DNA from 3 places in the Bradyrhizobium sp. 613_E4_N2_2 genome. Region 1 is predicted to be linked to each of the others. Evidence: riboswitches for the same ligand, from Rfam matches in the RefSeq annotation. Region 1 holds a riboswitch; each other region holds the start of a gene.
What was found. A riboswitch is a leader RNA that binds a small molecule or an ion and turns the genes downstream of it on or off. The one in region 1 is predicted to bind cobalamin.

Region 1 (4,337 bases):
GTCGATGACGTTGTCGAGCATCCGTACTGCTGTCGTCACCGTCCGCTTCAGCTTGGCATGGTCGAGTCCATTGGGACCGACATGGTTGAGCATGTTGATGGAGCCGAGATTGCAGACCGCGACCTCGTCGGCGGAGGTGTTCAGCGTGATCTCGGTGCAGAGGTTCGACGAGTGGATCACGCCAACGTGCCGCTGCGGCGAACGCAGATTGCAGGGGTCCTTGAAGGTGATCCAGGGATGACCGGTCTCGAACAGCATGGTCAGCATGCGACGCCAGAGGTCGCTCGCGCGCACGGTCTTGAAGACGCGCATGCCGCCGGCTTTCGCCCTGGCCTCATAGGCCTCGTAAGCCGTCTTGAACGCCTCGCCATAGAGATCGTGCAAATCGGGCGTCTCGTCAGGCGAGAACAGCGTCCATTCGCCATCGGCATCGACGCGCTGCATGAACAGGTCCGGCACCCAATTGGCGGTGTTCATGTCGTGGGTGCGGCGGCGGTCGTCGCCGGTGTTCTTGCGCAGGTCGAGGAATTCCTCGATGTCGACGTGCCAGGTCTCAAGATAGGCGCAGACCGCGCCCTTGCGCTTGCCGCCCTGGTTGACGGCAATCGCGGTGTCGTTGGCAACCTTCAGGAACGGGATGATGCCCTGGCTCTCGCCGTTGGTGCCCTTGATGTGGGCGCCGAGACCGCGGACCGGCGTCCAGTCGTTGCCGAGGCCGCCGGAATATTTTGCCAGCAGTGCGTTGTCCTTGATCGACTTGAAGATGCCGTCGAGATCGTCCGAGACGGTTGTGAGAAAACAGGACGACAATTGCGGACGCAGCGTACCCGAATTAAACAGCGTCGGCGTCGAGGCCATGAAGTCGAACGACGACAGCAGATCGTAGAACTCGATCGCCTTGGCTTCGCGGTCGATCTCGCGAACCGCAAGACCCATCGCGACGCGCATGAAGAAGGCTTGCGGCAGTTCGATCCGCTTGCCGCGGACGTGCAGGAAGTAGCGGTCGTAAAGTGTCTGGAGGCCGAGGAACTGGAAATTCAGGTCGCGCTCGGGCTTGAGTGCAGCCGCGATCCGGCCGAGGTCGAAGCGGGCCAGTTCAGGATCGAGCAGTTCGGCGGCAATGCCGGTCTTCACATAGGCCGGGAAATATTCGACATAGCGTACAGCCATATCGGCCTGCGAGGCGGAGGTCGGCACGGCATGGACATAGGACAGCACCTCGCCGCGCAGCTTGTCCAGCAGCAGGCGCGCGCTGACATAGGCGTAGTTCGGCTCCTCCTCGACCAGCGTGCGCCCGGCCATGATCGAGGCCAGCGCCAGTTCGTCCTGGCTGATGCCGTCGTAGAGATTGCGGGTGGTCTCGGTGAGCACGGGTGCCGCGGAAACGCCGTCGAGGTCGGCGCAGGCTTCGCCGATAATCAGCGCAAGCCGCTTGGCGTCGAGACCAACGCGCGAACCGTCGGCGAGCGTGACCTGAAGTGCCGGCGCGACAGCGGGCGTCGCTTCCGCGGCCGCCTCCTCGGCGCGCTGGCGCGACCGCTCCTCGCGGTACAGCACATAGGCGCGTGCGACCTTGTGGTGCTCGCTCCGCATCAAGGCGAGCTCGACCTGGTCCTGCACGTCCTCGATATGGAAGGTGCGTCCCTCGCCTGCCCGCCGCATCAGCGCAGTGACGACTTCGGCCGTCAGCTGCTCCACGCTCTCATGGACGCGGCGTGAGGCGACCGCGCTGGTGCCTTCGACCGCAAGGAAAGCCTTGGTCATGGCGACCGCGATCTTGGCGGAATCGAACGGCGAGACCTTGCCGTTGCGACGGATGATCTGCATGGCCGGCTCGCTCGAAGCAGGCGCAAGCGATTGTGGACGCAAATGAACGATGGGTGCGGAAGCGGTGTCCGCGTCGTGCAGGTTCAGTGACATCAATGGGCCCCGTGATGCGCGCGTTGTGTTTGAGCGGGGCTGTAAGGAAGGACGCTGCAGAAACGCCGGCAGCAGAGTTGCCGGGCGGTGCATGCAAGCGACCGCCGGACACCCCGCCCGTGGACGTTCAGATTGTCGCGGCAGGTCTCCTGGCTCGCAGGTCGTCGCCCACTTCCCGTCTTCCCGGCGCGAAAGGCGCCAGTGACGATTGTTCGGAAGCAGCTCGCTGCTGACAGTTGCGGGGGCAGCGCCGGAATTCCGCGCTCTCGCGCGGTTCACCGGCTTCCCTCTTAGCCACTAAATCTTGCGATCCAGCGGAACCGTGACGCCCACATGTGGTGACATATGCAGCCGGGTGTCAACGATTCGTTGCGGGTCAGAAGCTCTGTTCCCTGTGGAATGCGGGAATTCGCACTTGGGGCGCTCTTCAGCTTGGCGCGCTGTGTGACCCACGGCCCGACTGCAGGATCACACAGTCCGGCGCGACGCTGCCGCTGCATGTCGCCTCGCAGCCGCTCACCAGCGACGTCACTGTCGCTTCCAGCACGCGCAGCTCCGCAATTTTCGCCCTGATTGCACCGAGGTGCTTCTCCGCAAAGGTCCTCGTTTCGCCGCACGGCGAGCATCGCTGGCCGGCGAGCCAGACCGAGCTGGTCAGCCCGATGCGCGTCACGATGACGGCGGTGAAGGCGCCCTCGCCGCCCAGGAACGGCGTGGACGCTCGACGCTATTCGGACGAAAGGTGATAGCCGCGATCGCGATAGTCGAAATCGACGAGTTCGCAGATCCGAGCCGAGGGATCGGCGGGCGCCGCATAATAAGCCCTGATCTCCTTGATGCGACCGCTCGCCCCTTCGAACGCGTACCATTCGTCGCCGCGAAGCGCCGTGCCATGCGTGCGCTTCCAGTGCGTCCATTCGATCACGGCTTCCGGCGACGTCGACGAGCAAAGAATCTTTTCGATCGTCCATCGCGACCCGAGATTCTCGACGCACCAGATCCATTTGCGCGCGATGGTATCGGCGCCACGCCATGGAATGTCCGGCAAGCCGGGTGGGAAGTAGTGAACCGCGTCCGCTGTGAAGCAGGCCATCAAGGCATCGTAGTCGGCGGCGTTGCAGGCGTCGAAATAGCGACGGATCGTCGCCTCCATGGCGGCGGGCGATGTCTTGCTCATGTCAGGCTCCCGCCCGGATCGTCGTGGCCCGCGCCGGATCCGCACCGGCCTTTTTCCAGGCCTCAAAGTCGGCGCGCACGGCAGGTGTGGGCGGATAGACGCCGTAGAGCGGCTCGCCCGCACTGATACGATACGACAGGTACTTCTCGAGCTGGTCCCGCCTCTCGCAGAGGTCGGCCATTTCGGCGGCCAAATGCCGTGGCACGACCGTGATGCCGTCACCGTCACCGACGATGATGTCGCCCGGGTAGACCGCCACGTCGGCGCAGGCGATTGGAATATTCAGATCCGCGACGCGATGATACGACAACCGCGTCGATGCCGTGACCTGCCGGGCATAGGCGGGGAAATCGAGCCGCGCCAGCTCCTGGCCGTCACGAAACGCACCATCAGTGACAATGGCCGCGGCGCCCCGCACCTTCATCCGCGTCGGCAGCATAGCGCCCGCAGAGGCCGCGCGCGGATCGTTACGGCTGTCGATCACCAGGACATGGCCGGGCGGGATACTCTCGACCGCTTCCCACTGCAGATTGTCCGCGTTCGGATACGGCGTGAGCGTCTCTATGGTATCGAGATCCTCTCGCGCCGGGATCATGCGCATGGTGAAGGCCTCGCCGGCGAAGCGGACCGCGTCCTTGTTCATCGGCACCAGCCCGACCAGGAAGCACTGGCGCAGGCCTTTCTTGAACAGCTCGGTGGTCAGCGAACCCGAGGAGACATCCTTCAGCCGGCGGATGACAGACGGATCCAGGGGACTAAGCTTCGTCTTTGGTTCGTACATGGCCATCCTCCCTCAGGGGCGCTTTCCGACCTCGTGGACGTCACGGGCCCAGGCGCGCGCCTGCTCCGACAGGCTGAAGCCGAGGCCCGGTCGGTTCGGCACGATCATGCGGCCGTTCACGACCTCGAGCTTCTCGTTGAACATCGCCTCCGACCACTCGAAATGCTCGACCCAGGGCTCCCGGGCATAGGCCGCGGTCAGGTGCAGATGGATCTCCATGCAATAGTGCGGCGCAAGCTGGAGCTTCTTGTGGTCGGCGAGCGCGAGGATCTTGAGGAACGGCGTGATGCCGCCGACGCGCGGTGCATCCGGCTGGATGAAATCGACCGAATTGTTGCGGATCAGCTCGTAATGCTCGTCGATGCTGGTCAACATCTCGCCGGTCGCAATCGGGGTCGCAAGCTCGGCCGCCAGCGCCGCATGACCTTCGTAATCGTAGGCGTCGAGCGGCTCCTCGAT
Region 2 (4,337 bases), 2.1 Mb from region 1:
AGAGGCCAAGCACATGGCCGCCGCGGCGGTGATGCGCCAGGAGATCGATGTCCCAGCCCTGCGCGCGCAGGAAGGCGAGATCGCCGCGGGTGGACTTCGAGCCGGGGATGATGACGAGGCGGACGTCGCCGGGGATGGCTTCGCCCGGCCGCACCATCACGAGATCGACGCCAGGCTCGAGCTTCAACGGATCGAGATCATCGAAATTGGCGATCCGCGACAGCGCGAGGCAGGCGATCTTGCACTGGCCCGGCTTGCGCGCGTCGCTCAGCCCCAGCGCATCCTCGGCTGGCAGCTCGCCGGCGCGCGCGAACCAGGGCAGCACGCCAAGGCCGCGCCACGCGGTCTTCTGCTCGATCAGCTTGTAGCCGTCGTCGAACAGCGAGGGGTCGCCGCGGAACTTGTTGATGACGAAACCCTCGATCATCGCGGCATCGTCGGGGTTGATCACCGTCTTGATGCCGACGAGCTGGGCGATGACGCCGCCGCGGTCGATGTCGCCGACCAGCACGACCGGCACGTCGGCCTTGCGTGCAAAGCCCATATTGGCGATGTCGGCCTTGCGCAGGTTGACCTCGGCCGGGCTGCCGGCGCCTTCGACCAGCACCAGATCGGCGCGCGCTTTCAGCCGCTCGAAGCTTTCCAGCACCGCGCCCATCAGCGACGGTTTCATCGCCGCATATTCACGCGCCCGCGCGGTCGCGATGCGCTTTCCCTGGACGATGATTTGTGCGCCGACATCGGTCTCCGGCTTCAGCAGCACCGGGTTCATGTCGGTGTGCGGCTCGACGCCGGCGGCCAGCGCCTGCAGCGCCTGGGCGCGACCGATCTCGCCGCCGTCGACGGTGACGGCCGCGTTGTTCGACATGTTCTGCGGCTTGAAGGGCAGCACGCGCAGGCCGCGCCGCGTGAAGGCGCGCGCGAGGCCGGCGACGATGAGCGACTTGCCCACGTCCGAGCCGGCCCCCTGGATCATCAATGCGCGCGCCATGGTGTTTTCAGAATCTGGCGTCGTCAGAACTCGACGCCGGCTTGCGCCTTGATGCCGGAGCGGAAGGGGTGCTTGACCAGCGTCATCTCGGTGACGAGATCGGCGATCTCGATCAGCTCGTCCTTGGCGTTGCGCCCGGTGAGCACGACATGCGTCATCGGCGGTTTGTGCGTTTTCAGAAAGTCGACGACCTCGGCGATGTCGAGATAGTCGTAGCGCAGCGCGATGTTGATCTCGTCGAGCACGACCATGCGCAGATTGGAATCTGAGATCAGCTCCTTGGCCTTCGCCCAGCCGGCCTGTGCTGCGGCGATGTCGCGGGCGTGGTCCTGCGTCTCCCAGGTGAAACCTTCGCCCATCGCATGGAACTGGCAGAGCTCGCCGAAATGGCCGGTGAGCAGGCGCCGTTCGCCGGTGTCCCAGGCGCCCTTGATGAACTGCACGACCGCGCAGGGGAAGCCATGGGCGACACAGCGGACGATCATGCCGAAGGCGGAGGTGGACTTGCCCTTGCCGGCGCCGGTGTGGACGATGATGAGGCCCTTTTCGCCGCTCTTGGTCGCCATGATCTTGTCGCGGGCGACCTTGATTTTCGCCATTTTCGCGGCGTGGCGGGCGTCGGTTTCCTCGGCCGTTTGGGTATCCGGTTCAGGCGTCATCTGACAGGGTCCTTCGGCTTGACAAGAGGCGGCCGGGGGCAAATGGTGGCCCGGCGTTGGTTCCTGTCCTATGACAGGCGAAGAGGGAATGCGATAGGGTCCGAATCGACAAGATTCGGCTCCAAACTGCAGCCGCCCCCGCGACCGTGACCGGAGAGATGCCCGAAGCCACTGATCCCCCAGGGGATCGGGAAGGCGGGGATCGAAGGGCCAAAAGCCCTGCTCCGCAAGCCGGGAGACCTGCCAGCGCGGACGAGTTTTGGACCGGCGGACGGGGTGTTCCGCGACGGGGAAACGGACCTTCGGGGGAATGGTCCGTGTGCCTCTTCGCCTCCCGCTGTTTATCCTGGAAGAGGCGATGACCGTCACACTTCACGTCTGTATTACCTGCCGTGCCGGCCAGACGCTCGACGAGGGTGAGACGACGCCCGGCAAGCGCCTGCATGGTGCGATCCTCGACGCCGGCGTGCCCGAGGGCGTCAATGTGGTTCCCGTCGAATGCCTGTCGGCATGCAGCCAGGGTTGCTCGGTTGCGCTCAGCGCGCCCGGCCGCTGGTCCTATGTCTATGGCCGTCTGTCAGAGGCCCATGCGAGCGACGTGGTCGCGGGTGCTGCGGCCTATGCCGCCGCGCCCGACGGCCTCGTGCCCTGGCGCAGCCGTCCCGAAATCTTCCGCAAGCAGTCGCTTGCCCGCATTCCCCCCATTGCCGTGTTGCCGGAGGCCGCCGAATGAACTCGCTCGCAAAAGTCCCTGTGACGGTGGTCACGGGTTTTCTCGGCTCCGGCAAGACCACGCTGATCCAGCATCTGCTCGCAAACCCTGACGGCAAGAAGCTCGCCGTGCTGGTCAACGAGTTCGGCAGCGAGGGTGTCGACGGCGAGATCCTGAAATCCTGCGCCGATGCGAATTGCCCGGAGGAGAACATCGTCGAGCTCGCCAATGGCTGCATCTGCTGCACCGTTGCGGACGATTTCATTCCGACCATGGAAAAGCTCTTGGCGCGGCCGGTGCGGCCCGATCACATCCTGATCGAGACCTCGGGCCTGGCGCTGCCGAAGCCGCTGCTGAAGGCGTTCGACTGGCCGGAGATCCGCTCGCGGATCACGGTCGACGGCGTGATCGCGCTGGCCGATGCCGAGGCTGTTGCCGCCGGCCGTTTTGCGCCGGACCCGGCTGCCGTGGAAGCGCAGCGCGCAGCGGATGGAAATCTCGATCACGAGACGCCGCTGTCGGAAGTGTTCGAGGACCAGATCGCCTGCGCCGACATCGTGCTGCTGACCAAGGCCGATCTTGCGGGGGCCGCAGGGATCGAAGCCGCCAAGGCCGCCATTACCGCCGAGATGCCGCGCCGCGTGCCGATGCTATCCGTCACCGATGGCGCGATCGATGCGCGTGTCATCCTCGGCCTTGGCGCCGCCGCAGAGAACGATCTCGCCGCGCGCCCCTCGCATCACGACGGCGAGGAGGATCACGAGCACGACGATTTCGCCTCCGTTGTGATCGATCTTCCTGAAATCAGCGACATCGACGCACTGGTCGCGTCGGTGCAGCGTCTTTCGCGCGAGCAGAACGTGCTGCGCGTCAAGGGCTATATCGCGGTCGCGGGCAAGCCGATGCGCCTGTTGCTGCAAGCGGTCGGCGAGCGCGTGCGCCACCAGTTCGACAAGCCCTGGGGCGCAGCTCTCAGGCAGTCGAAGCTTGTCGTGATCGGCGAGCACGGCGATATCGACGAGGCCGCGATCAAGGTCGGACTTGGGCTTTCAGGATCTGGTATCTGATGCACGTCGTCTTCCGCGAGAGCCGCGGTCTCGAGGAGACCGCGACGCCAAGGGACATCGGCCAGGACCCGGCCGATCTCGTGGTGCTCTCGTACTCGGATTCCGACCTTGCCGCGTTCGCGGCCGGCTGGCGGCGCGGCCGTAACAGCCTGCCGTCGCTGCGGCTCGCCAATCTCGCGGAGCTGCGTCATCCGTTGTCGGTCGACACCTATATCGAGCGCACGCTGTCGCAGGCGCGCGGCATCCTGGTGCGCCTGATCGGCGGTGAGTCCTATTGGCCGTACGGGCTCGCGGCCCTGCAGCAGCTTGCGAAGAACCGCAACATCGTGCTGGCCGTGCTGCCGGCCGACGGCCGCGACGACACGCGGCTCGATGCCTACTCGACCCTGCCGGTTTCGACGCTGCGCCGGCTCAAGGTGCTCTGCGACACCGGCGGTCCTGTTGCAGCCCAGGCCGCGATCGCGCAGCTCGCGTTGGCCTCGGGCCTTTACGCAGGCCCGGTCGTCGGCGAGATGAACCTGCCTGAGATGGGCTTTTACGATCCCGCGCGTGGCGTCATTGCTGCGCCGATGGCAGGCGAGGGAAAGCCGCTCGCGTTCGTGACCTTCTATCGTTCCTATCTCACCGCCGCGGATACCGGGCCGGTCGACGCCCTGATCGCGGCGCTGCGCGAGCGCGGCTTTGACGCGTACGGCGCGTTCGTCACCTCGCTGAAGGCTCCGGGCGTTGCGGACTGGCTGCGGACCTATTTCGCGACGAATCCTCCGGCCGCGATCGTCAACGCGACGGCGTTCTCGGCGATGGGCGACGACGGCACGACACCGTTCGATGCTGCATCATGTCCCGTCTTCCAGGTCGCGCTCTCATCGGCACGGCGCGAAGACTGGGCGGAGTCGCTGCGCGGCCTG
Region 3 (4,337 bases), 2.1 Mb from region 1:
GATGCCGAGCTCCACCGGCCAGGGCGTGAAGAACCGGTACGACGCACCGGCATTGGCCACGACACGCGGCACGTTCGGCGGCGTGTTGCCGGAGAACGAACCACCGGCAAAATTGTAGTCGGCATAGCGTGCATCGACATAGGCGATGTTGCCCCAGAGCCGCAGGGGATCGATCGGGCGTACGGCCGCGGCGAGCTCGACGCCCTTCGACTCCTGCCGTCCCGCGATGTTGAGCTGCATGCCGCCAGCCGCCGCATAGACGTTCTTGCGCTCGATATCGTAGGCCGAGAACGACCATTCCGCCCTGTTGTTCCACAACAGATGCTTGACGCCCGTCTCATAGGTGCGCGAGGTCGTCAGGTCGAGCGGCTGGGCTGGCCCAAGCAGGAAGATGTTGTTGGCTGAGACGTCAGCACCGGTCGCGTACTGACTGAAGAAGGTCAGGCCGGGAACGGCGTCCCAGGTATAGCCAATGCGACCCGTCGTCGGGACCCAGGACTTCGAGAACGGGAAGTTCGCCTTTTCCAGCCCGGCGGCGTCGGTCGAGTTGCGGTCAAGCCCGATATGCTCGACGCGGAGGCCGCCGACCAGCGCGAAGGTTCGCGTGAGCTTCACCCGGTCCTCGAACGACAGCGCCTCGTTGTCGATGCGCGCGGTCTGCTGCTGCGTCGTGAGCAGGCCGTAAAGGCCACGGTCGGGATTGACGAGCGAGACGTAATCGTCCGGGAAGTTGGCCGCGCCTGGCCTGACGAAATCGAGATAGCTGGACGAAAGTGTCGTGACCAGGCGGTTGTCGAAGCCTGCGATATTAGCGTCCCAAATCAGGTCGGTAATGTTGCCGACAAGGCGTTGGCTATGTGCAACATAGAAGCGCTCGCGATCGACCATGTTCGAGTTGGGCAGGCCCGTACTGGCATTGAAAGCCTCGATCTCGTTGTTGAACCAGGTACGCTCCGCGCCATAGGCATAGGCTTGGCTCTTCAGCGTCAGGTCAGGCGCCAGCTTCAGTTCGAAGCCGCCGCGCAGCCACACCTCTTGTGCCACGTTGCGGTTGTCGAGAACGTTGTAATTGGTGTTGAAGGTACGATCGTCGATCGTGATCGCACCGAGATTCGTTTTGTTGAAGTTCGAGACGTAATTGCCCGAAACAATCCCGCTCGTCGCATGCGAACTGCTGAAGGCGACCGGTACCAGCGGTGCGCCCCAATAGGCCTTCGAGCGATCTTCCCGGTACTCGATCGCGCCCCAGATCTTGAGGCTGTCGGAGATGCGGTAATTGAGCTGGCCAGACACATCCAGCGTCTTGGTATTGGTGTCGTCGGCAAAGCCATTGAGCGAGGCGCGGCTGATGTCGAAGCGGTAGTCGAGCCCCTGCAAATTGGTGCTGCCGCCCGAGCCGTAATGGACGCCGAACGAGTTGAGCGAATCCCAGGAGAAGTCAGCGTCATTCCGGATCGGCCCGGTGTGTGGCTGCTTCGTGATCAAGTTGATTGCGCCACCGGCGGCACCTTCGCCCGACATTAGCGAGGCCGGACCTTTCAAAAATTCCACGGCTGCGAGATTGGCCGTATCCGTGATCCGCGAGGTCATGTTCTGCGGACCGATCTTGATGCCGTTGTAGAGCATGTTGATCTGGCTGTTGGTGAAGCCACGCATGGAGAAAGCCGCGGGCTCGGCCGGATTGTCGCCGGAGGTGACACCGACCGCGCCCTGCGCAACCTCCGACACGGTGCGATAGCCCTGCTCCCGCATGGTCTCGGCCGAGATGACCTCGACGGTCGCGGGTGTCTCCTGCACGGTCAGGCCGAGGCGCGAGGCGCTCTCGGCAACCACATTGGTGTTGAGCGGCGTCTGCGCCGCCGCGGTCGGCACGACGGGCTTGGCCGCGGCCGATGCGGCCGCTGGCCTGCGCGATGCTGCGCGGCGTGGGCTCTGCGCGTCCCGGGCCGCCGGCTTTGCCGGTTTGCGGGATTGGGCGGGCGACACCTCGACCGGCGGCAGCGGCTCGCGGGCCTGCTGCGCCAGCGCTGCGGGCAGATCGGCGACTGCAAATGAAGTAAGCGCGGCGGAAGCGAGCAGGAAGCAACGCGGTCGTACAAGACGAATGGAAGACACAGTTCGGGACCTCGGTATGACGTCAGTGGCACGTCACAGCGAACCAGGTCCCACCTCCGGCCTTTGAGCCTTCCGATGAAGCCGAATGTCTGTACTCCCCGACCGACATCTTCGCGTGTGACCACGGCTGACGGCAGGTCTCCTGGCTCGCGGGTCAGTACCTTGCATCGCCTTCCCGGGACCGAGATACCCAGTGGCTCGTGACGCAAGATTCGCCGCTTACAGTTGCGGGGGCAGCCGCGGCATTGGGGACAAAATCCCCGCACCGCATTCCCTTTTCATCCCCACTCGGGGAAACCGTCAAAGCCATCTAGGATTACCGACAAGACAGAGTCAATGTGCCGGTGCGACGTTATTACCACCGCGACCAACTTCCTTGGAGATAGGTATGGAAGGCGAGACCTTCCTCTGGCTGATACGGCATGCGCCCGTCGACGGCGTCAAAGGGACGATCCATGCGGCCGACGCGCCCGCCGATCTCGGCGATCGCGTGCAACTGGAGGCGTTGCGGCAGAGGCTTCCGCCAGATGCTGCGAGCTTGGCGAGCCCGGCGCGACGTACGGTTGAGACGGCGCGCGCGCTGGGACTCGAACCCGCGTTGGTGCCCGAATTAAGTGAGCAGGATTTTGGCGACTGGACCGGCCGGCGGCATGACGAGCTCGCGGCGACCGGCGGCGAGACCTATGCGCAGTTCTGGAGCGATCCGGCGCACGGGCGGCCGCCGGGCGGCGAAAGTTTTGAGGATCAGGTCGTGCGCGTCCGGCTGGGTCTCTCGCAAATCGGCGCCGGCTCGGCAACGCTCGTCGTTCACTCCGGCACCATCCGCGCCGCGCTCTGCATTGCGCTGGATCTGACACCACAAGCGGCCCTGCGCTTCGTGATCGATCCGTTGTCACTGACCCGGATCGACCGGCTCGCCACCGGCTGGCGCGTCGTCGCGGTCAATCAGCGCGCGGCTTGAGCCGGGTCAGGCCGGGCGATCCGGCACATTGGCCTGCGCGAAGGTCGCCATGCCGTTGTGAAGGCTGCACGCGAGCCGCACCAGCGGCAGCGCGATGGCCGCACCCGATCCTTCGCCGAGCCTGAGATCGAGGCTGATCAACGGCTGCACGTTCAGCGCACGCAACACCAGCCGATGCCCCTGCTCCGCCGATTGATGCGACGGCAGCAGGAATGGCTGGCACGACGGGTTCAGCCGTACCGCCGCCAGCGCCGCCACCGATACGATGAAGCCATCGATCAACACGGGAACGCGGGCTTGCGCAGCCGCAATGATGGCGCCGCAAATCGCCGCGATTTCGAGGCCGCCGACGGCGCACAGGATTTTTTCCGGCGAAGCGCCCGCAATGCCGTGATGCGCAATCGCCGCATCGATCACACCCGCCTTGTGCGCGCGGCCGGCCGCGTCGACGCCGGTACCGCTGCCCGCGATCTCCTCGGCACTGATGCCGAGCAGGCTCGCCGCAATCGCCGCCGACGTCGTGGTATTGCCGATGCCCATCTCGCCGAAGATCAGGAGATCGGGCCTGCCGGCTGCCGCGCGCGCGACTGCGCGCTGACCGGCTTCGAAGGCGAATGCCAGCTCCGTGGGGGTGAGCGCTGCTTCCACGCTGAAGTCGCGCGTGCCGCTGCGCGGCTTGTCGGTGACGATTCCTGCCATCTCCTCCTGTGCCAGCGTGCCGGCGTCGACGACCTCCAGGCCTGAGCCAAGCTCACGCGCCAGCACCGAGATCGCGGCACCGCCCGAGGCAAAATTCGCCATCATCGCGATGGTCACTCCTTGCGGATAGGCCGACACGCCCTGCGCGACGATGCCGTGATCGCCGGCGAAGACGATGATCGGCACTCGCGCAGCGCGCGGTTGCTCGGTCGCCTGCAGGCCCGCAAGCTCGACCGCAAGCTGCTCCAGCCGGCCGAGCGCGCCGGCCGGCTTTGTGAGTTGCGCCTGACGCGCGAGCGCCGCCTCGCGATGGACAGCGGAGACCTCGGGGCATTTCCGGGTGACCCATTCGGGGAGCATGCTGCCTCGCTTACGGCCTGCGCTTGAGAATGTAGCTGTCCATGATCCATCCGTGCCGCTCGCGCGCATCCTGTCGCGCGGCGACGATGCGCGGGCCGATCTCGGCCAGAACGCCCGACATGACGATCTGATCGTGCATACCGAGATAGGCGCCCCACCAGATGTGCAGCCCGGCTGGATCGAGCGACTGGAAAGCCGTGCC

Region 2: another riboswitch for cobalamin. It lies ahead of AB7290_RS29735 (DUF1636 family protein); the one in region 1 lies ahead of AB7290_RS19620 (ribonucleoside-diphosphate reductase subunit alpha).
Region 3: another riboswitch for cobalamin. It lies ahead of AB7290_RS29650 (TonB-dependent receptor); the one in region 1 lies ahead of AB7290_RS19620 (ribonucleoside-diphosphate reductase subunit alpha).

The regions. Positions count from the first base shown of each region.
Region 1 is NZ_CP197234.1:4,113,902-4,118,238, reverse strand. It holds gene AB7290_RS19620 (ribonucleoside-diphosphate reductase subunit alpha) at 1-1,920, opposite strand, end outside; cobalamin riboswitch at 2,043-2,260, opposite strand; gene AB7290_RS19615 (nuclear transport factor 2 family protein) at 2,648-3,097, opposite strand; gene AB7290_RS19610 (ribonuclease activity regulator RraA) at 3,099-3,884, opposite strand; gene AB7290_RS19605 (L-talarate/galactarate dehydratase) at 3,891-4,337, opposite strand, start outside.
Region 2 is NZ_CP197234.1:6,199,635-6,203,971, reverse strand. It holds gene AB7290_RS29745 (cobyric acid synthase) at 1-991, opposite strand, end outside; gene cobO (cob(I)yrinic acid a,c-diamide adenosyltransferase) at 1,015-1,650, opposite strand; cobalamin riboswitch at 1,691-1,912, shown strand; gene AB7290_RS29735 (DUF1636 family protein) at 2,009-2,383, shown strand; gene cobW (cobalamin biosynthesis protein CobW) at 2,380-3,429, shown strand; gene cobN (cobaltochelatase subunit CobN) at 3,429-4,337, shown strand, end outside.
Region 3 is NZ_CP197234.1:6,183,038-6,187,374, forward strand. It holds gene AB7290_RS29650 (TonB-dependent receptor) at 1-2,115, opposite strand, end outside; cobalamin riboswitch at 2,231-2,432, opposite strand; gene AB7290_RS29655 (histidine phosphatase family protein) at 2,504-3,076, shown strand; gene cobT (nicotinate-nucleotide--dimethylbenzimidazole phosphoribosyltransferase) at 3,083-4,135, opposite strand; gene cobF (precorrin-6A synthase (deacetylating)) at 4,146-4,337, opposite strand, start outside.